DNA from 3 places in the Paenibacillus sp. FSL P2-0089 genome. Region 1 is predicted to be linked to each of the others. Evidence: riboswitches for the same ligand, from Rfam matches in the RefSeq annotation. Region 1 holds a riboswitch; each other region holds the start of a gene.
What was found. A riboswitch is a leader RNA that binds a small molecule or an ion and turns the genes downstream of it on or off. The one in region 1 is predicted to bind cyclic di-GMP.
Positions count from the first base shown of each region.

Region 2: another riboswitch for cyclic di-GMP. It lies ahead of NST69_RS19550 (thiamine pyrophosphate-binding protein); the one in region 1 lies ahead of NST69_RS03390 (PA14 domain-containing protein).
Region 3: another riboswitch for cyclic di-GMP. It lies ahead of NST69_RS00375 (anti-repressor SinI family protein); the one in region 1 lies ahead of NST69_RS03390 (PA14 domain-containing protein).

Region 1 covers NZ_CP152006.1:828,439-835,731, forward strand. The annotation lists gene NST69_RS03370 (glycosyltransferase) at 1-986, shown strand, start outside; gene NST69_RS03375 (UDP-glucose/GDP-mannose dehydrogenase family protein) at 991-2,331, shown strand; gene NST69_RS03380 (hypothetical protein) at 2,403-2,843, shown strand; gene NST69_RS03385 (sugar phosphate nucleotidyltransferase) at 3,664-5,037, shown strand; cyclic di-GMP riboswitch class I at 5,175-5,255, shown strand; gene NST69_RS03390 (PA14 domain-containing protein) at 5,270-7,293, shown strand, end outside.
Region 2 covers NZ_CP152006.1:4,642,824-4,650,116, forward strand. The annotation lists gene NST69_RS19540 (YafY family protein) at 1-411, shown strand, start outside; gene NST69_RS19545 (methyl-accepting chemotaxis protein) at 485-1,735, shown strand; cyclic di-GMP riboswitch class I at 2,237-2,333, shown strand; gene NST69_RS19550 (thiamine pyrophosphate-binding protein) at 2,450-4,093, shown strand; gene NST69_RS19555 (carboxymuconolactone decarboxylase family protein) at 4,144-4,524, shown strand; gene NST69_RS19560 (hypothetical protein) at 4,676-5,026, shown strand; gene NST69_RS19565 (3-oxoacyl-[acyl-carrier-protein] synthase III C-terminal domain-containing protein) at 5,166-6,158, shown strand; gene glpK (glycerol kinase GlpK) at 6,251-7,293, opposite strand, start outside.
Region 3 covers NZ_CP152006.1:87,836-95,128, reverse strand. The annotation lists gene NST69_RS00390 (TasA family protein) at 1-97, shown strand, start outside; gene NST69_RS00385 (TasA family protein) at 135-725, shown strand; gene NST69_RS00380 (helix-turn-helix domain-containing protein) at 1,047-1,379, shown strand; gene NST69_RS00375 (anti-repressor SinI family protein) at 1,525-1,668, opposite strand; cyclic di-GMP riboswitch class I at 1,703-1,806, opposite strand; gene NST69_RS00370 (2-oxoglutarate dehydrogenase E1 component) at 2,302-5,169, shown strand; gene odhB (2-oxoglutarate dehydrogenase complex dihydrolipoyllysine-residue succinyltransferase) at 5,229-6,545, shown strand.

The sequences.
Region 1 (7,293 bases):
GAAGCCGCCTGACCGATAACCTCAAAGATGCCGATATCCGGGCCTCCTGGCTGCAGAAGATTCCGGGAGTGAAGCGTAACTTCAAAGGGGTGCTCCCGCTCTACCCCATGGCTGTCCGCGATTTGGACTTCAGCGGGTATGATATCGTTCTTAGCTCCAGCAGTGCTTTTATGAAAAGCATTCAGGTGCCCGAATCCACCTTCCATCTGTGCTACTGTCATACGCCGATGCGTTTCGCCTGGGACTATGACACATACATGGAGCGGCAATCGAATTCCGGGTTATTCAAAAGACTGCTTAAGGTGTATATGCAGCGGCTCAAGAACTGGGATCAGCGCACCTCCAAAAATGTGAACCAGTTCGTCGCCAACTCCTCAGTCGTGAAGACGCGGATTCAGAATTATTACCACCGGGATTCCGATGTGATTTTCCCGCCGATCAATACGGCCCGCTTCACCAGCTCCCCGAGCATTGGCGATTATTATCTGATTGTCTCGCGGCTGGTCTCCTACAAGCGGATCGATCTGGCGGTGGAGGCGTTCAACCGTAACGGGCTTAAGCTGTATATTGTCGGGGACGGACCGGACAGGAAGCGTCTGGAAGGCATGGCCAAGGGGAATGTATCGTTTCTGGGCCGGCTGGAGGATCAGGAAGTCACAGGGCTGATGTCCCAGTGCCGGGCGTTTGTTTTTCCCGGGGAAGAGGATTTCGGTATTACGCCGCTGGAGGCGAATGCCGCAGGAAGGCCGGTCATCGCCTATCAGGCTGGTGGAGCGCTCGACACGATTATTCCTTACGTTAACGGCGTGTTTTTCCAGCATCAGGAAGTTGATGATTTGCTTAAGGCCATTGATGAGGTGGAGTCCTATGCGTGGGATATCGACCAGATTATGGGCCATGCACGCAAATTCGATGAGCAGGCGTTTATGGTTCAGTTCAAGCAGTATGTGGAACAGGCCTACGTCAATTTCCTAAAAGGAGGATGAAAGTATGAAACTCGCAGTGATTGGTACCGGCTATGTAGGACTTGTATCAGGCGTATGCTTTACCCTAAATGGAAATCATGTCATCTGTGTGGATAAGGATGAACAGAAGATCGAGAAGCTGAACCGGATGGAATCCCCTATCTATGAGCCGGGCATTGAGGCCCTGATTGAAATGAATCTGCGCGAGGGGCGGCTGAGCTTCTCGTCCGATCTTCAGGAGTCGGTCCGCCGCTCCGATATCGTCATTCTTGCCGTGGGTACGCCTTCTCTGCCGGGCGGCGAAGCCGACCTGAGATATATCGAAGGAGCCGCTGCCGAGATTGCGCAGGCGATGGAAGGCTACAAGATCATTATGACCAAGTCAACTGTTCCTGTCGGCACCAATGAGCGAATCCGCCAGCTGATCTCCTCCCTCACGAATCATCCCTTCGATATCGTCTCTGCGCCTGAATTCCTCCGTGAAGGCTCCGCGATCCGCGACACGCTTCATCCCGACCGGATCGTGATCGGACTGGATAATCAGGCGCTTGAGCCGACCATGCGCGAGCTGCATAAAGGCTTCACAGAGAATGTATTCGTCACGGATATCCGCAGCGCCGAGATGATCAAATATGCCTCGAATGCTTTTCTGGCGACGAAGATCTCCTTCATTAATGAGATTGCCAACATTTGCGAAAAGGTAGGAGCGGATGTCACCGAAGTCGCAGGCGGCATGGGGATGGACCAGAGAATCGGTGCGACCTTCCTGCAGGCCGGTATCGGCTATGGCGGCTCCTGCTTCCCGAAGGATACCAATGCGCTGATCCAGATTGCCGGGAATGTGGATTATGAGTTCAAGTTGCTCAAATCCGTCGTTGAAGTCAATAAAGGCCAGCGCTTCATGATTATCTCCAAGCTCCATGAATCGCTCGGCAGCCTGCGTGGCGCGGTCATTGGCATCTGGGGGCTTGCCTTCAAGCCCAATACCGATGATGTCCGCGAAGCCCCGGCCCGTGAGATCGTCGAGGCGCTGGTCGCCGAGGGCGCCATCGTGAAGCTGTACGATCCCATCGCTGCCGAGAACTTCCGCAAGGAATACGATCACCCGCAGCTCCGCTGGTGCGGACTGGCCGAAGAGGCAGCCGAAGGCAGCGATGCTGTCTGCCTGCTGACCGACTGGAGCCAGTTCAAGGAGATCAACCTGCACCAGCTTGCCGGAACCATGCGCCGCCAGGTGCTGATCGACGGCCGCAATGTCTATACCAAAGAGCAGATCGAGGGCACCGGCCTCGAATATATCTCCGTCGGCCGCCCGCAGATGGGCGGGCTTAGCGGATTCTCCGCCAGCGTGGCTGGCGCGGTGTAGACCGGCAATCCAATTGAAGCGTTACGGCGATAAATCCCATTGAATGCGCCGAAAGTGGGCTGGATGGCGAAATGAGAGGGATAAATCCCATTAAATGCGCCGAAAGTGGGCTGGACGGCGAAATGAGAGGGATAAATCCCATTAAATGCGCCGAAAGCGGGCTGGACGGCGAAATGAGAGGGATAAATCCCATTGAATGCGCCGAAAGTGGGCTGGATGGCGAAATGAGAGGGATAAATCCCATTAAAAGCGCCGAAAGTGGGCTGGATGGCGAAATGAGAGGGATAAATCCCATTAAAAGCGCCGAAAGTGGGCTGGACGGCGAAATGAGAGGGATAAATCCTATTAAATGCGCCGAAAGCGGGCTGGACGGCGAAATGAGAGGGATAAATCCTATTAAATGCGCCGAAAGCGGGCTGGACGGCGAAATGAGAGGGATAAATCCCATTAAATGCGCCGAAAGTGGGCTGAGCGATGAAATGAAGGAGATAAATCCCTCTGATGGTGCTTAAAGTTGCCTAAATGGAGCAAATGAGGAGCACAAGTGCCCCTGATTTCCCGGATGCGGGCCAAATGGAGCAAATGAAGAGCACAAGTGCCCCTGAATCCCGGGAAAGTTGGCTAAACGAGCAAATGAAGAGCATAAGTGCACCTGATTTCTCGGATATGGGCCAAATGGAGGAAATGAGGAGCACTAGTGCCTAGTACTTAACTAACTAGCTTCTGCCGCCGCGAACTTGTGCGGCGAGCCCTTGGCACAAGAGTCTTGAATCCAGGTCTTGAATTCCGGTCTTTAATTCCATTGTCTTGGATTTTGTTGCCCTATACTCTTGTTCTCTCCAGCCGCTAGGTCAGCGGCGACGCCTTGGAACAAGCGGCACTTAAGAGTCTTTGAGTCTCTGAGCCTTTGAATTTTTCTCCGCCGCAACAGTAGGCGGCAACCAGGGATTCAATTGTCGTGAAGGCAGGCTGCCGGCAACCAGGATTCAACTGCTGCCGCGCAAGCATAGCGGCGGCCCGGCTCCCCTTGCCGCTACAACAAGCGGCAATATCGGATCTTTAGCCGGGAGCTTCGCCAGCGGGCGAAGCGGATATAAAATCACAAGCCTGTTATGAAATGGAGCGGAGAGGAATTTTGGAGCTGTAGGAGCGTTAGCGTCCGCCTTTGTCTCCGGATGTTATCTGCTGCAAGCAATATAATCAACAACATCTGGAGACAACAGCGGCCGTAAGCCCAAAATTCCTTGCAGCGACCCTCATAACAGGCGGGATTTAACTCACAGCTCCGGCAACAAGAAATACCCAATAACAATACGATATGGAGGGTTCACTATGAAACTAGTACTTCTATCAGGCGGCTCCGGCAAGCGGCTCTGGCCGTTGTCCAATGATTCACGCTCCAAGCAATTTCTGAAGGTACTGGCAAGCCCGGCAGGTGAACCGGAATCAATGGTACAACGGGTATGGAGACAGCTGGAGGAGAACGGCATGGCCGGGTCCTCGTATCTGGCGACCGGGCGCAGCCAGGTGGAGATGATCCAGAGCCAGCTCGGCAGCGAGGTGCCGATCATTGTAGAGCCGGAGCGGCGGGATACCTTCCCGGCTATTGCGCTGACGGCGGCCTACCTGTATTCCATCGCGGGGGTGTCCCCAAGCGAGACCGTGGCGATTCTGCCGGTGGACCCATACGTGGAATCCTCCTTTTTCGAAACGGTGCTGCAGCTGGAGAACACCATGCTGGTGAGCGGGGCAAACCTGGCGCTGATGGGCGTAGTTCCCGAGCATGCTTCGGAGAAATACGGCTACATTATTCCAACGGGCGCAGATGCGGGAGCGAATGGTTACCTGCAGGTGAGCCACTTCCAGGAGAAGCCGGACCGTGTGCAGGCCGAGGAGCTGATCGGCAAGGGGGCGCTCTGGAACTGCGGAGTGTTCGCCTTCCGTCTGGGTTACCTGCTGGATATCCTGCAGCGCAAAGGGCTGCCGCTCAATTACGAGGAGCTGCAGAAGCAGTATAAGCTGCTGTCCTCGATTAGCTTCGATTACGAAGTGGTGGAGAAAGAAGAGAACATCGTCGTGCAGCCTTATGCCGGATTCTGGAAAGACCTGGGCACCTGGAATACGCTGACCGAGGAAATGACCAGTAACCATGTCGGCAAAGGCTTCATCACCGCTGACTCCGAAGGCACCTGCCTCATTAACGAGCTGGATATTCCAATCACGGTAATCGGGGCGAAGGATCTGATTATCGCCGCCAGCCCGGACGGCATTCTGGTGACGCACAAGGCCGAGAGTCCGCGGATCAAGGAAGTGCTGAAGACTTTTGAACAAAGACCGATGTACGAAGAGCGCCGCTGGGGCCACTACAAGGTAATCGATTATGTGAAATATGACGAAGGCAACGAGGTGCTGACCAAGCGGATTTTCATCAATGAGGGCAAAAATATCAGCTACCAGCTGCATCACAAACGCAGTGAAATCTGGACCTTCGTCAGCGGGGAAGCCAGCATTGTCATCAATGAGAAGATGCATAAGGTGAGGGCGGGAGATGTGGTGCGGATACCGGAAGGGACCAAGCATGCCATTCTTGCTCTTACCGATGTGGAATTCATTGAGGTGCAGACAGGGTCTGAGCTGGTAGAGGAGGACAATATCCGTATTACTCTGGACTGGGAGGATATCGCTCTACATCAGTTCATTTCGTAGGTCTAACTTATCTATTTAACCAATTGTTACAATTTTAAATCAGGCATTTAGAACTATTTTTCAGACAAAATTTGTTTTTACTCTACATTAAATTTGCATATCGACGATACTTACGGTAAGAGGGATTGATCCTTCCAAAACGACAATGGCAAACCTAATCGAAAGATAGGGACGCAAAGCTATAGGGCCTTCGCAAGAGTGGCAGCCTGGCTACCGAAAGGAAGAGAATATTGTGAAAACTTACCGTAAGTCTCGTTTGCTCTGCGCTGTGCTGTCGCTGGCCGTGGTATTGTCTGCTGTACCCGTGGGACTGGGAATCGCCCCGTCCACTGTCAAGGCTGCTTCCTCTACAGGAGCACCAGTGAATCCTAATGCTTCAGCCGAGGCGGTCAAGCTGCTGAACAGTCTCTATGAGATCTCCGGGAACGGAATCATTACAGGGCAGCATGACTATTTCGAAAGTCCGGATGAGCTGAGCAACAAGCTGAAGGGAACAAGCGGACAATACGCCGCACTGCATGGGTATGAGCTTGGAGCAATCGGTGGACAGAGCGAGAGCGGAGTAGCTGCACAACGCAAAAATATCGTCTGGAGTGCAACGAACTGGTCCAGAGCGGGCGGCATTGTCGCCATGACCTTCCACCAGAGTCTGCCGGGCACCAAGTACGAATGGTCCAATGTGCAGAAGCCAATTACTCAGGCGCAATTTAACAAATACGTAACCCCCGGCACGCCAGAGTATAATGCTCTGATCACTGATCTGGATAAAGTAGCTGTCTCTCTGAAAAGTCTGCGGGATGCTAAGGTTCCGATCCTCTGGAGACCGTACCATGAAATGAACGGCGGCTGGTTCTGGTGGGGCAAGAAAGACAACTTCACTGCACTATGGAATATTATGTATGACCGGTTCGTGAACGTTCATCAGTTAAATAATCTGATTTGGGTATGGAACCCGAATGCGCCGAATGCCAACTCTGATCCCTATGCACGGACCTATCCGGGCGCGGACAGAGTGGATGTACTGGCAGCAGATATATATAATAACGACTACTCGAATAAATATCATGACGATCTGACCAGCCTGGCTGGCGGCAAACCGATCGGCATCGGCGAGAACGGCGAAATGCCGAACATCTCGAAGCTGAAGCTAACTCAGCAGAATTACGTGTTCATGATGAACTGGGGCAAGATGCTCTATGAGAATAACAGCACGGCGACAATCAAGAATTTCATGAATGACAGCTACACACTGACCCGTGACCAATATAAGGCCTGGTCTGCTCCGGCGGCGGCTCCTAAGCCAACGGTAACGCCAACGCCTACCGCAACGCCGACTGCAACACCGACACCAACGCCGACTGTAACACCAACGCCGACTGCAACACCGACACCAACGCCGACTGCAACACCAACCGTTGCGCCGATTCCGAAGCCGGTCCCAACCTCCGGTGATACGGACAGTAAGCCTGCCCAGAATGGCTTGCTTGGAGAATACTTCAAGAACATGACGCTCTCGGGGACACCGGTTATGGTGCGTAACGATGATGTCATCAGCTTCAATTGGCGCCAGGGTACTCCTAATGCTGCACTCGGTGTAGACTACTTCTCGATCCGCTGGACCGGCCAGATTAAGCCCGCTTACAGCGAGACCTATCAGTTCTATACTACATCGGATGATGGTATCCGCCTGTGGGTGAACGGCACAGCAGTCATCGACAGCTGGGTCAAGCAGAGCGGAACTGCCCGCACAGGAAGTATAGCCTTGACTGCGGGGCAACTGTACGATATTAAGGTAGAGTATTATGAGAATGCAGGCGATGCGAATGTCCATCTGATGTGGCAGAGCCCCAGCCAGGTGAAGGGAACCGTACCTGCAAGTGCGCTTTTCTCCAGAGCAGGCAACACATCCATACCTGCTCCAGCTGCAACAGCAGTACCGACAACGGTACCAGCAGCGACAGCAGCACCAGCACAGACAGCAACGCCGGCACCAGTAACGACACCAATGCCAACACCAGCACCAACACTGACGCCAGTACCGACACCAACGCCAACACCGGTGCCTACGCCGACAGCGGTTCCCGTTCCTTCTCCTACAGCAACACCGGCGGATCTGCCGGTAGAAGTTCCTGCTGCCAATGGGCTGTACGCGGAATACTTCAATAATATGACTCTATCGGGCGAACCCGCTGTAGTGCGTACCGATGCTGTGCTTGATTTCAACTGGCGCCAAGGCACGCCGGATGCCGCTATCGG
Region 2 (7,293 bases), 3.8 Mb from region 1:
TACTTGGTCGCGGGGCATGACAGCGAGCTGCGGACCTACAGGGTCTCCAGAATCACTGAGGCCAAAGTCACAGATGAGTCTTTTGAGCAGCCGGAGGATTTCCACCTGTCTGAGTACTGGGAGACCTCCACCGCCGCATTCAAGTCTGCCTTGCCCAGGTACCCCTCCAGCCTTCTTGTAAGAGAGCAAACGATGAAGGAGCTGCAGAAGGAGCGATACGTCGCCCTGTTGCACCAGGAGCCTGCTGAGGCCCCGGGCTGGATCAGGGCCGAGGCCGAGTTCAACACGCCGGAGTCTGCGTGCCGGATCATCCTGTCCCTGGGTCAGGGTATCAAGGTGACGGCACCGCCTGAGCTTGCGGATACGGTTGCTGCGGCTCTGCGTGAAGCGGCAGCATTATACGATTTTTAATAATAGACCAAATGCACTAGTATCCCCTATAATATTACAATACACATTATTATTTATAGGGGGACTTTACATTATGGACTGGATGAACAAGCTGCCGTTGAAACAAAAAATCGTCACCGGATGTTACCTGGTTGCCGCTTTATTCGCTGTCCCTGTCTTAATCACGCTAATCCTCATGGACAGGCTGTTCATCGGCATTATTCTTGTCGCCGTCCTGGCAGCGCTGACTTACCCGCTTGCGCGCTTCATTGAGAGAACGCTTACATCTTCATTTGAGGATATCTCCAATGTGACGCACACGATTGCCAAAGGCGACTTCACCAGCCGTGCCGATGAGAATGGCTCCATGGGCGACATCAGCCGCTCCTTCAACACCATGATTGACAAGCTCAAAAAAATCCTCACCGATGCCTCACAGATTACCCGTCAGGTTATGGACGCCAGCCGCGGGATTGAAGACAAGAATCAGAACCTGAAGTTTGTCATGGCGCAGGTGGCCTCCTCCTCCAATGAACTGGCCCTCGGTGCTAACGAAATCTCGGTGGATATCGCTGATATGACCGAATCGATCAAGGATATCGAAATCAAAGTCTCCAATTATACGAATTCCACCAAGGAAATGAATAAAAGGTCTGTACATACGCTGGAATTGGTAGAACAGGGACGGCAATCGGTGGATACCCAAGCCGAAGGCATGCGCAAGAACATCCAGGCTACCCAGAAGGTGGCGGATACTATCGAAGCCCTATCGCATAACGCACGAGGCATTACGATGATTACCAAGACGATTACCGAAATTGCTGAACAGACCAATCTGCTGTCGCTCAATGCTTCTATTGAAGCCGCCCGTGCAGGCGAGCATGGCCGCGGGTTCGCCGTTGTTGCCCAGGAGGTCCGCAAGCTGGCCGAGGAATCCACCGCTTCAACCAAAGAGGTGTTCGGTCTGGTACGCAGCATCGAAGCGGATATCAAGCAGGCTATCGATAACATCGCCATCAATGAAGAGGTAGTCCAGGTGCAGAATGAGATGATTACGGAGACAGCCAACATTTTTGCTCAAATTGTGCATAGTGTCCAATACATAACCGAGCAGATTGCCTCCTTTTCCGCAGAGAGTGACCTTATGCTGGAGAGCGCGCTCAAGATCTCCGGGGCGATCGAGAATATCTCAGCCATCACCCAGGAGACCGCCGCAGGGACGGAAGAGGTATCCGCAGCGATGAACGAACAGATTCATGCTCTTCAATCCGTAGCTGAGGAGACAGAGAAGATGACCTCCGCGGTCTTCAACCTGCAAAAAACAATTCATATTTTCAAATTTTAACCTCAGCACAAAGAGACACGCCTGCGGAATTTTCTGCGGGAGGTGTCTCTTTTTTTGGGCAAAACAAAGATTGTTATGTAATATTCACAAATTGTTGAAATTGTGCATAAGGGTAAAAAACGTGCTTTGCACTTCTTTACTATAGTCGTTCTATTGTCATGGCTTGTCTATAAGCTAATATCTCACATCACTATTACTTAAGTCCTATCACCGAAATATGTAATGCTGTATATCTAGTGAATTCTTAATGTTTTGCAGTAAATCAGGAATGTAATGAGGCTTTGTGCTCACTTCCCACATTAATCAACCTAAACGGCCATTTGCATTTTAAGACTTTAGTCTTCCAGGGACAACCATTTTCAAAAGTTTGAAAATCCAAATATTTAGCCATTTCCACTCCTGAATATTCGTCAAATTCCGAGTTTCTTCTCACAGGGGTTATTGACAAAAGCGGAGCAAGGAATATATTGTAAAGGAAAATTCTCCACAAATTCATTTATAACCGCATACCGGCAAAATTCACCGAAAGGGAATGACGCAAAGCCATGGATCTACAGTCTCATTTCTGAAGTGGGATCATGACAGCCAGGTTGCTGAAAAACTGTGAACGCCTTAGGTTTCGCGTTTGATTATGGTGATTCGTGCAACAGACCTGTGCTCCAATGGTGAGTACAGGTTTTCTATTGCTGACGTATACAAATAACAACTTGCGGGGTGGATGTTCTGAAGACAGTTGCAGATTATATGGCGGAAGCATTACACGATCTGGGAGTCACTCATTCTTTTGGAATCATAGGCAAGTCTATTTGCCCCATCGCTTTGAAAATGGTTGACTACGGTATAGAGTTCATCCCCGGCCGGCACGAATCCAGCTCCGGCTTCGCCGCCGGCGGTTATGCTCTGAAGACCGGCAGTCTCGGGGTAGCCTTCGGCACCTCCGGTCCGGGGGGAACGAATCTGCTCACCGCAGCAGCGCATGCCAAGGCCAATAATCTTCCCGTCCTCTTCATCACCGGACATCAGTCCATCAAGGAGCTGGGCATTCCCCAATGTCAGGATTCCACTTCCTACCTGGCTGATTTGGCGGATATGTTCCGGCCGGCCACCCTCTTCAGCAAGCTCGTTGAACGCGGCGATCACTTCAGCACGATTTTCAACCATGCCCTATCCATCGCCCTCGGTGACCAAAAAGGTCCGGTCCATCTCTGCATTCCGTTTGATGTGCAGACAGAGCGGCTCGCGGAATGCCGGATTGTTCTGCCGGAACGCGAGGGACTAGTCAGTTATCAGAACTATGACCGGGTCATCTCGGCGATTAATCAATCCGCTAGGCCGCTGATCATTGCCGGTAAAGGCGTCAACCGCTCAGGTGCCCATCAGGAACTGGTTCAGCTGGCCGAAACCTTCAACATTCCTGTAGTCACCTCTCCAGGCGGCAAAGGTGCAATAGCTCATGATCACCCGCTCTACCACGGTCCTGTCGGCGTTGGCGGCTCCTCGCACGGCGATGAATTGCTGAACAACAGCGACCTGTTCATTGTTCTGGGCTCCCGCCTGAGCGACATGACCATCTGCAACCTGAAGCCGGAGAATCATCCGCCGCAGCTGATCCAGTTCGATGTAGATCCAACCTTTGTCGGCAAAATACTGTCCTCATCCACCATCGCTGTCGGCGGGGACTTAAGGGACAACCTGGCACTGTATCTTCAGAAGCTGGACCCCTCTACGGTCACCAAGCATGAAATCACAATCTCCAATGCTTACAATGACGAGTTGCCCGTGCTGGCGGGGCTCTCTCTGGCTTCGGTAATGAGCACGATGAGCGACTTGATTCCTTACAACAGCAGCGTGTTTGTAGATGACGGCAGCCACGGGTTCAATGCTGTGAAATGGTTCAATGTCCGCAGGCCCGGCAGCTTCATATTCGATGCCTACTTTGCTTGCATGGGCAATTCAATTGGCATGGCGATCGGCGCCAAGACGGCTTCTCCCGGAGAGACTGTCTTCTGCATTACCGGTGACGGCTGTTTTATGATGCTCGGAACTGAAATAAACACAGCCGTTTGCAAGGACATTCCGGTGATTTTCATTGTGGTGAACAATAAGCAGCTGGATATGGCGCTTAAGGGTATGGAGAAAACGACTGGCCGGATTGACGGTACGATCTTCGAGGTTCCGATGGATGCCGTGAAATTCGCCGAATCGCTGGGTGCAGCCGGCTTCCGCTGCGAGACGCAGGAGGAGTTCGCTGCCGCAATCCAAGAAACTGTGGCACTTAACAAGGCAGCTGTAATTGAGCTGCTGACTGACCGTGATGAAATGCCTCCTACGGCCCACCGCACGCTGGATCTTACGTAAGGAAGCCGTATCCGCACACCTTTTCTAACCTACTATCAGGAGGACATATCGTGAACAAGAACATGAACAGCGGACTCGATCATTTCACTGATCTCTCAGGAGATTATGGGGCCAAGGCCCTGGCTCCGATCAAAGAGCATTTTCCGGAATTAGCCGAATATATCATGGGCAATGCCTATGGCGATATTTTTCAGCGGACCACGATTGGCTCTGACTGGAAGGAGATCGCGGTGATCTCGTCGCTGATTACGATGGGACAATATGAACAGCTGGGGGTTCATTATGTAATGGCGCTCCGCGTTGGCATGACCGTCGAGCAGATCAAGGGCGTGCTGCTGCATCTGACCCCTTGCGTCGGTGCCCCCCGGGTGATTTCGGCCTTTAATGTGCTGCTGGATACTCTGGAGGAAATCAAAGAAAAATCTTCATAAATCTACAAATTTCGACTTTTGATTGCACGTTTCAGTATGATCTGGTTATAATGAAGGCAAAATATCCCAAATCGAATTGCGGTTTTGTCGAATATAGTCGCAGGAATAACGTTTTGGAGGTATTGGAAATTACACTTAGGGAGAGATCAACATGGGACAATTTATTTTGAAGACAGATACTGCGAAGAAAGTAATCAATATTGAGCTGGAGGGAACCTTCTCTAACGAGGACGGGCTCAAATCTATACAGGCTTACCAGCAGACTATTAACCCGATCAGCCCTGCTGAATATGCACTAGAGATCGACTGCCGCAAGCTGAATGTAACCGCTCCTGATGTTGTACCGCTGCTTGAAGGCTGCTTCATCATGTTCAAGGCTGATGGCTTCCAGAAAGTGAGTCTTACCCTGGAAAATAACCCGATCCTCAAAATGCAGCTGGCACGCCTGGGCCGCAAAGCAGGACTTGAGAATCTGGAGATCACTTCAACCGTACAAGCTTAATAAATACAATTTAAACCTAAATCAGCCGCTTGAAACGCACAGGTTCATTCATTAAACCGGCTGCTAATGCTGGAAGAGAGTTTTGTAAGAAGCAGATTCGTGAGAAGTATAGCTAACAAAACTTTAGGAGGTCTGTACTATGGCGGGGATTCGCATTAAGGACATTGATATCTACCATCCAGACAAAAGAATCGGCAATGACTTTTTCATTCAGCATTTTGATGACAAAGGTATTGATATCCGTGGACTGCTGGCTACTCTGGGCCGTGAAAACCGCTACAGCATCGACAGCCCGGATGAGAATTCCCTGACAATGGCTTTTGAAGCCGCAAGTAATGTTCTGGAGAAGACCGGTCTTACCGGCCCTGACATTGACCTGATCGCTTATGCAAGCCAAACCCCTGAATATATATTTCCTACGAACTCATTGATGATTCACCGCCTGATTAACGGAGCTTCGCATACCATCTGTATTGACAGCAATGCCAACTGTGCCGGAATGACCGCCTCGGTTGAGCAGGTCAGCCGCCAGATGATGGCGAACCCGAGAATCCGCCGCGCCCTGGTCATCGGCTCCGATTACGTGGCACCGCATGCGGACAAGAATGATCCGGTATATTACGCGAACTTCGGTGATGCCGCTGCCGCTGTTATTCTGGAGCGCGATGAGCATTCGGTCGGCTTCATTGACTCTATCTACCAGACAGACACCTGTGTGTACGGCAACTCTCTGTTCCCGGCAGAAGGCCTGGCTAAGCTCGGACGCACCGGTGTTGCCGCAGGAGAGTTCAATGTGAAGTTCATTCCATTCGATGATTCCATCTGTGTGGATGCCGCTTCCGAATCAATCAACACTCTGCTGAGCAACAACGGGATTGCCCCTGAATCGGTCAAGGCTGCCTGCTTCTCACAGCTGTCTCTTCCGAACATCCAGGCCGTCTCCGGCAAAACCGGTATTAACCCTGAGGCCGCAGTCTACATAGGCGATGAGTTCGGCTATACCTCGACCAGCAGCCCGTTCATTGCCCTTCACAGAGCCGTCACTACCGGGCAGCTTGAACGCGGAGACAAGGTCCTGTTCTGGACCGTGGGCGCCGGATGGCAGAATGTCGCATTTGTAATGGAGTACTAATCTTACTGTTCATTCTGTTCCAGAGTAAAAAACGGCCCGCAGCAGAGTTTCTGCCTGCGGGCCGTTTCTGTTCTTAATGCCTCTACTCCGCTCTAAAGTCTGCCTTCGTGCTTGCCCTCATGCTTCTCCCAGCCCATCGTGCGCGACACAGCATCCTGCCAGGCACCGTATCTGCGTTCCCGCTCCTCCGGCTCCATCTGCGGCGAGAAGACCTTCTCGGCCGTATTGAAGCTCTCTAGCTGCTCACGGGTCCATACCCCGGAGGTAAGTCCGGCTAGCAGCGCAGCGCCAAGTGCTGTAGTCTCCGCGTAGGTTGTACGTGTCACTTCGCTGCCCAGAATATCGGCCTGGAACTGCATCAGCAGATTGTTGCGCACCGCACCGCCGTCTACCCTCAGGCCGGTGAGCGGCATGCCGGCATCCTTCTGCATTGCGTCGATGACATCGCGGGACTGGAAGGCCAGTGATTCCAGCGTCGCCCGTACCAGATGTGCGGAGGTGGTGCCACGCGTCAAGCCGAATATGGCGCCCCGCGCATACATATCCCAGTAAGGCGCACCCAGGCCGGTAAAGGCTGGCACTACCACAACCCCCTCACTCTCGTCCACCTCGCTGGCCTTCTCTTCCGAGTCGGCGGGCGCGACAATTAGCCCCAGCCCCTCCTGCAGCCACTGCACAGCCGCTCCAGCCACGAAGACACTGCCTTCCAGTGCATAATAGAGCTCATCCCCCATGCCCCAGGCTACCGTAGTCAATAGGCCATGACTGGATGCCACAGCTTCAGTGCCTGTATTCATGAGAATGAAGCAGCCTGTCCCATAGGTGTTCTTAGCACTGCCTGCCTCCAGGCAGGTATGACCAAACAGCGCTGCCTGCTGATCCCCCAGCACCGACCGGATAGGAATCTCCAGACCGAACCACTGCTGGTCACAGACACCGAAATCTCCGCCCGACATCCTCACCTCCGGCAGAATGGACGGCGGAATACGCAGCGTGTCTATCAGCTCTTCATCCCACTGGCGCTCATGCAGGTTATACATCATCGTTCTTGAAGCATTAGTAACGTCTGTAGCGTGTACCGCACCCCCGGTCAGCTTCCAGATCAGCCAGGTGTCTATCGTTCCCGCCAGGAGCT
Region 3 (7,293 bases), 740 kb from region 1:
CAAGGAGACCCTCCAGCCGCAGAACTATTATCAGGGCGACACGCTTGCACTGACTCTGAATTTCGAAGCCAACCAGGAAAAAGGCACGCTCAAATAATTCCACAAAAACAAACCATTCGAGGAGGAAATAAATAATGGGTATCAAAAAAACATTGGGTCTTGGCGTAGCATCGGCAGCACTGGGCTTGTCTTTAATCGGCGGGGGCACCTTCGCTTACTTCAGCTCCACAGCTACCAGCACGGCAACCTTCGCAGCGGGTACGCTGAAGCTCGGCTCTTCCTTCAATACTCCGGTAGCGCTGACGAATCTGAAGCCGGGAGACTACACCGTCCGCACCTTCACCTTGTCCAATGACGGCACACTGGATATCAAATTCCTCAAGCTTGCCACCACTTACACCGTGACCGATGCCAAGGGCGATAACGCGGGCCAGGATCTCGGAGACCACTTCAAGGTCAAGCTCCTGGATAATACGTACACCGGCGGTTCACTAAGCGGTCATGTGCTGTCCGAGATCTCCCTGAAGGATCTGAAAAACACCCCCAGCTACGATCTCGTAGCAGCAGGTGTACTGCCAGGAGGGATTGCCGCCGCCGGGTCCAAGACCTTCAAGATCGCCTTCGAATTCGTAGACAACACGCTCGATCAGAACATTTTCCAGGGTGACGGCTTAGCTCTGAACTGGACCTTCGATGCTCTTCAAGGAGTGGGAGAAGCCAAGTAGATCAGGGGCCAGCCTATACAAGTGAAAATGGCTTTGCCGGCCTTTTATTAGGAAGGCAGCGTTTCAGCAATCCATCAAGACGGCATATCCTCCCTCATCCGGGCCGGGTATGCCGTTTCTTTTTTCCCGCTGCCGGGTTCAAGGATTTTTGTCCGTTTTGCGGATTTTTGTTATACTGACAAGAGAAAACGGCTTTGCCGGCCTTTGAACGGGCGGTACCGTTTCAACGAGAAAGATAAGGAGAATGTATAGCGCAAAGCATATAACTTCTTATTTTTCACCAAAAAAAGTACGGAGGGCGTTGTAATCGTGTCAGATACTATGGGAAGCCGCATCCACAAACTCCGGCTGGAGAAGGGCTATTCGTTATCCGAGCTTGCCGATAAGGCTGATGTGGCGAAATCATACCTCAGTAATGTGGAACGGAACATTCAATCCAACCCCTCCATTCAATTCATCGAAAAAATCGCTGACGCGCTTCAGGTATCCATTCATGCACTGTTGTATGGCGGACTGGCAGAGACGGAAGAACAGGCTCTGGACGGGGAATGGTTCCGGCTTGTTCAGGAGGCCATGGCCTCCGGTATAAGCAAACGCGAATTCAAGGAATTCCTCGATTACCAGAAATGGCGCATGGAACAAAAGGACAACTAGACGAGCATTATATGCCACAGGGAAGACTCCGCACGGCAGGGAGGCCACCTTCGGCGAAGGCAGCCTTTCAAGCGGCATACAGAAAAGGCACAGCGTACCGGACGCTGTGCCTTTTCTGTATGTATCCGAACAATGATGACCGCCCTTACATCGCCTGGAGCGCCTTCTCACTTAGAAACCGGCGGATATCCTCCGCCGCGATCCCCGCCTGCTTGGCAGACATCAGCAAGTGCACCCATTCTAAATCCAGATCTACTGCCTGCAGCTCGTCATTCCCCTGGTTGGACATATCCAAGAAATCTCCTCCTAGAATTTTCGCGTCCCCAGGCAGTCCGGCCATCATAGTAGTATTGCTACTTTGTAGTATTTCTACTTTAGATCCGAGACTTTGTGCCCCTGTCTTTCGGCAGGTTTACCTTTTACTGGACCCTTTCCATCATGAAAGGATCTGGCAAGAATCGATGAAACCGTTCTCCGCAATAACATTATACAAGATCATACGCAATTAGTGTGTCGTTTTCTGGAATTTTTTTATGAAAAAATGTGAGGAAACTTAGCTGAAATTGCCAGCGGCTTGTATAAATATTTCCAGTTCCAAGTTCAAACACTATCTAATAGTTTAAATATACTAAAGGGAACCCCATCCGCCCCGACTTGCCGCTGCACGCAACATCGTATAGAGACAATTACCCATTTGTATGTATAACGGGCTGTTATATGAGTTTTTTCTATTTATGATAGTTCCGTATGAATACTGTAATGAATCATGCCAAATTGCGAACGGATTGACCGAAAGTATGAATTGATTACCCCGCCGGAAAGTAGCACAATAGGATGAGAATGAAACCGCAAACATTTGCAGCTCCGCCAAGTGGCACACTGGATGCCTCGCGTGGAGTTTATCCGTTAGGAGGACCTATTCATGGCAGTCAAAGAGCCCTATAACGACACAGTATGGAGCAAATACTACGGCCCCAACCTGGGCTACATCCAAGAAAGATATGAGCAATTTGTCAAGGACCCCTCTTCTGTTGAACAGCATTACCGCGATCTCTTCACCGTATCCGGCCCCCCTCCACTGGCACCCGATGCCGAGAGGGCTCCAAGGCCTGCCGTATCAGCAGATGCCGAGTGGCTCAAGAAGGCTGTCAAGGCTTCGAAGCTGATCGCCAATATTCGAATATATGGCCATATGGCCGCAGACATTGACCCGCTGGAGCGCAGCACGAACCCGATGGCCAAATGGCTGGAGCTGGAGACCTACGAGCTTACCCGCGAGGATCTTAATGCCCTGCCCGCTTCGCTGATCTGGGATAATGCCCCTGCGGATGTGCATACCGCGATGGATGCCGTCCACAGAATGCGCCAGGCCTATACACAGACCATTGCTTATGAATTCGGGCATGTGCATGATGAACGCGAGCTGCGCTGGCTCAACAGCCAGGCGGAATCGATGACCTCCCCTGCCCCGCTGAATAATACAGAACGCAAAGAGCTGCTGAAGCGGCTGGTTCAGGTGGAGCATTTTGAGACCTTCCTGCACAAGACCTTCGTCGGTCAAAAGCGCTTCAGCCTGGAGGGCAATGATGCCCTTGTGCCAATGCTGGATGAGATTGTGCGGGCTGCCGCGCATGACGGCGCCGAGCATATCCTGATGGGTATGGCCCACCGCGGAAGACTTAATGTGCTGGCTCATATTCTGGGCAAGCCTTATGATATTATTTTCTCAGAGTTCCATCATTCGCCGAACAAAGAGCTGTTCCCTTCGGAAGGCTCCATGGGCGTGACCTACGGCTGGAGCGGTGATGTGAAGTACCATCTCGGGGCTGACCGTGCCGTCCGCGAAGGCGAGACCGTGCGCACCCGGATCACGCTGGCCAATAACCCGAGCCATCTTGAATTCGTCAATCCTGTCGTCGAGGGCTTCACACGCGCCGCACAGGAAGAACGCAACGCTCCGGGACTGCCTAAGCTGAACACAAGCAAGGCTATGGCTGTGCTGATGCACGGCGATGCAGCCTTCCCTGGCGAAGGTATTGTCGCTGAGACGCTTAATATCGGCAAATTGCAGGGTTATCAGAATGGCGGTACCGTGCATATTATCGTCAATAACCGGATCGGCTTCACCACCGAGAGCGAGGATTCCCGCTCCACCCATTATGCCAGCGACCTGGCCAAAGGGTATGAGATTCCGGTCGTGCATGTTAATGCCGATGACCCGGAAGCCTGCATTGCCGCAGTCCGTCTGGCCAGCGCTTACCGCCATATGTTCAAGAAGGACTTCCTGATTGATCTGATCGGCTACCGCCGCCACGGACATAATGAAATGGATGATCCCGAGACGACCCAGCCGATTGTGTACGGCAAAGTGCGGAACCACCCTACTGTGTACCGCGCTTATGCAGAACGCCTGGAGCGCGAGAAGGTAATCACAGCCGATGATCTGAAGAACATGATTGCCGAGGCGGAGAGCGTCCTCCAGCAGGCCTTCGATCAGATGAAGGAAGGCAAGCAGAAGAATGCGGAGTCCAAAACCGCCGTCGCGCTGGATAATGGCAGTCCCCAGCAGCGTCCGACTGCCTTCCCTCTGGCTGGTCTGCAGGAGATTAACCGCGAGCTGCTGCGCGTACCGGCAGGCTTCAAGGTCTATCCGAAGCTGGAACGGATTCTGCAGCGCCGCAAGGATGCGCTGAATGACGGAGAGCGGGTAGACTGGGCGCTGGCAGAGACACTGGCCTTCGCTACCATCCTGAAGGATGGCACGCCGATCCGCCTCAGCGGACAGGATTCACAGCGCGGCACCTTCGCCCACCGCCATCTGGTGCTGCATGACAGCGAGAACGGCGAACTCTATTCTCCGCTGCATCAGCTGAGTGATTCCAGCGCTTCCTTCGGCGTCTACAACAGTCCGCTGTCCGAGGCCTCTGTCCTCGGCTTCGAATATGGTTATAACGTGTTCGCACCGGAGACCTTCGTCATCTGGGAGGCTCAATATGGCGACTTCGCCAATGCCGCTCAGGTCATTATCGACCAGTTCATTTCCGCCGGCCGTGCCAAGTGGACGCAGCGCAGCAATCTGACGATCCTGCTGCCTCATGGCTATGAAGGCCAAGGACCAGAGCACTCCAGCGGCCGAATGGAACGGTTCCTCCAGCTCTCCGCCGAGGAGAACTGGACTGTAGCCAACCTGACCAGCGCTTCGCAGTATTTCCATCTGCTCCGCCGTCAGGCCGCGCTCTGCGGACAACCGGATGCCCGGCCGCTGGTGATCATGGCGCCGAAGAGCCTGATCCGTAACACGCGCAGCACCTCAGCCGGAGCGGACCTCGCTTCGGGCACCTTCCAGCCGGTTCTTCCCGAGCCGCTGCTCGGCAGTAAGCCGGAAGCCGTGAAGCGCCTCGTGGTATGCAGCGGCAAGGTGGCCATCGACCTGCAGACGGAGCTGGAGGCAACGCGCGGACAGGACTTCTCCTGGCTGCACATTTTGCGCATGGAACAGCTCTATCCGTTCCCGGAACGCGAGCTTGGCGCTCACCTGAGCAGCTTCAGCTCTCTGGAGGAGATCGTCTGGGTGCAGGAAGAACCGAAGAATATGGGCGGGTGGACGTATGCCGAATCCCGGCTGCGCGCCATCGCACCGCAGAAGGTCACTGTCCAGTATATCGGCCGTCCGGACCGTTCCAGTCCGGCCAGCGGCTACGCAGATGTCCATAGCTTCGAGCAGCGGCGCATTGTCCGGGAAGCCCTGAAATTGAATGCTGCAGTGCAAGCACCTGTACCGTCTTCCTGAGCACAGCAAGGCGGTCATCCGATATCACGCACACCACTATATTTGGGGAGGTACGGCCTGTGTCCGAGATAAAAGTACCCGATTTGGGCGAATCGATTTCCGAAGGAACGATCTACAAATGGCTGGTTAAAGAAGGCGACACTGTCGGCCAGGGAGATGTGCTTGCCGAGCTTGAGACCGACAAGGTCAATCTCGAGATCAGTGCAGAGGAGGACGGCGTCATCTCCTCCATCCTGCGCCAGGCGGGCGAGAACGTTGCCGTTGGCGAAGCCATCGGCATCATCGGCAGCGCCGCCGGGGCAGGTGCTGCCAGCGGGGGCAAGCCTGCAGCAGATAATGCTCCGCAGAGCGGCAGCGCGCCTGCTGCTGCCGCAAGTGCCGCAGCGGCTGAACCGGCCGCTGCGGTAACGGCTCCAGCCGCCGCCGAAGGTGCGGCGGCAGGCACTGCGGCCCTGGCTTCGCCGGGGGCGCGCAAGCTGGCGCGGGAGCGGGGCATCGACCTCGGCGAGGTCAGTGCCCGCGACCCTATCGGCCGGATCGGTCAGGCCGATGTGGATGGTCATGGCGCAGCGGGGCCGCAGGCCGCTGCGCCAGCAGCTCCGGCGGCCGTGCGGCCGGAGCCGGCGAAGCCCGCGCCGCCGGCAGCGGGCAAGGCGCCGCATGCCGAGGACGGCAAAGCCACCGAGCGCAAGCGCATGTCGCGGCGGCGGCTGACGATTGCCAGCCGCCTGGTCGAAGCGCAGCAGACGGCCGCGATGCTGACCACCTTCAACGAGGTGGACATGACGGCCATTCTCGACATCCGCAAGCGCCGCAAGGATGCCTTCAAGGAGAAGCACGAGGTCGGACTCGGCTTCATGTCCTTCTTCACCAAGGCCGTCATCGGCGCGCTCAAGGCTTACCCGATGCTGAACGCCGAGATCGACGGGGAAGATCTCCTGCTGAAAAAATATTACGACATCGGCATTGCCGTAGCTGCCAAGGAAGGCCTGGTCGTACCCGTCGTCCGCGATGCCGACCGGCTTAGCTTCCCAGAGATCGAGCGGCGTATCGGCGAGCTGGCCTCCAAGGCGCGCGCCAATACGCTCAGCCTGCCGGAGCTTCAGGGCGGCACCTTCACCATCACGAACGGCGGAGTGTTCGGCTCCCTGCTGTCCACACCGATCCTCAATACCCCGCAGGTCGGCATTCTCGGCATGCACAAGATCCAGCTGCGCCCAATCGCGCTGGATGAGGAGCGTACGGTCAACCGTCCGATGATGTACATCGCTTTGTCCTACGATCACCGGATCGTGGACGGATCAGAAGCGGTCAGCTTCCTGGTCAGAGTCAAGGAATTGCTGGAGGACCCGGAATCCCTGCTGCTGGAAGGCTAAGCCCCCGGCCCATCGCTTCTCCAACCATTTAATTAACATAAAGGCACCCGTTAGAGCGTAACCCTACGCCCTCCCGGATGCCTTTTTGCTATATCCGCTGACTCTGACTCAGCCATACCCGCTCATACCACCATGCGCCTGTTCTCGGCAGCCCACGCACCTCCACCGCGCTAAATGTGGTCGGTTTTTCGACCACATTTAGCCGACGAAGCGCGTCCGGGCCAATTGTGATCGGTTTTTCGATTACATTTGGCCGACGCGACGCACCCAGTCCAATTGTGATCAGTTTTTCGATTACATTTGGCCGACGCGGCGCACCCTGTCCAATTGTAGTCGGTTTTTCGATTACATTTGGCCGACGCGGCGCACCCTGTCCAATTGTAGTCGGTTTTTCGATTACATTTGGCCGACGCGGCGCACCCAGTCCAATTGTGGTCGGTTTTTCGATTACATTTGGCCGACGCGGCGCACCCAGTCCAATTGTGGTCGGTTTTTCGATTACATTTGGCCGACGCGGCGCACCCAGTCCAATTGTGGTCGGTTTTTCGATTACATTTGGCCTACGCAGCGCGTCCAGTCCATTTGTGGTCGGTTTGCTGAATTAAGTACGTTAAACAGTCGAACGGACGACATTCTGTATTAGGTACACTGCTCATTTTCATGCTGGAGTTGTGCCTCGAAAGACATGTTTGTTTTCGACCATGAAAAAAAGACCTCCACCACCCGCTCACGCGAACGTAGGACATCT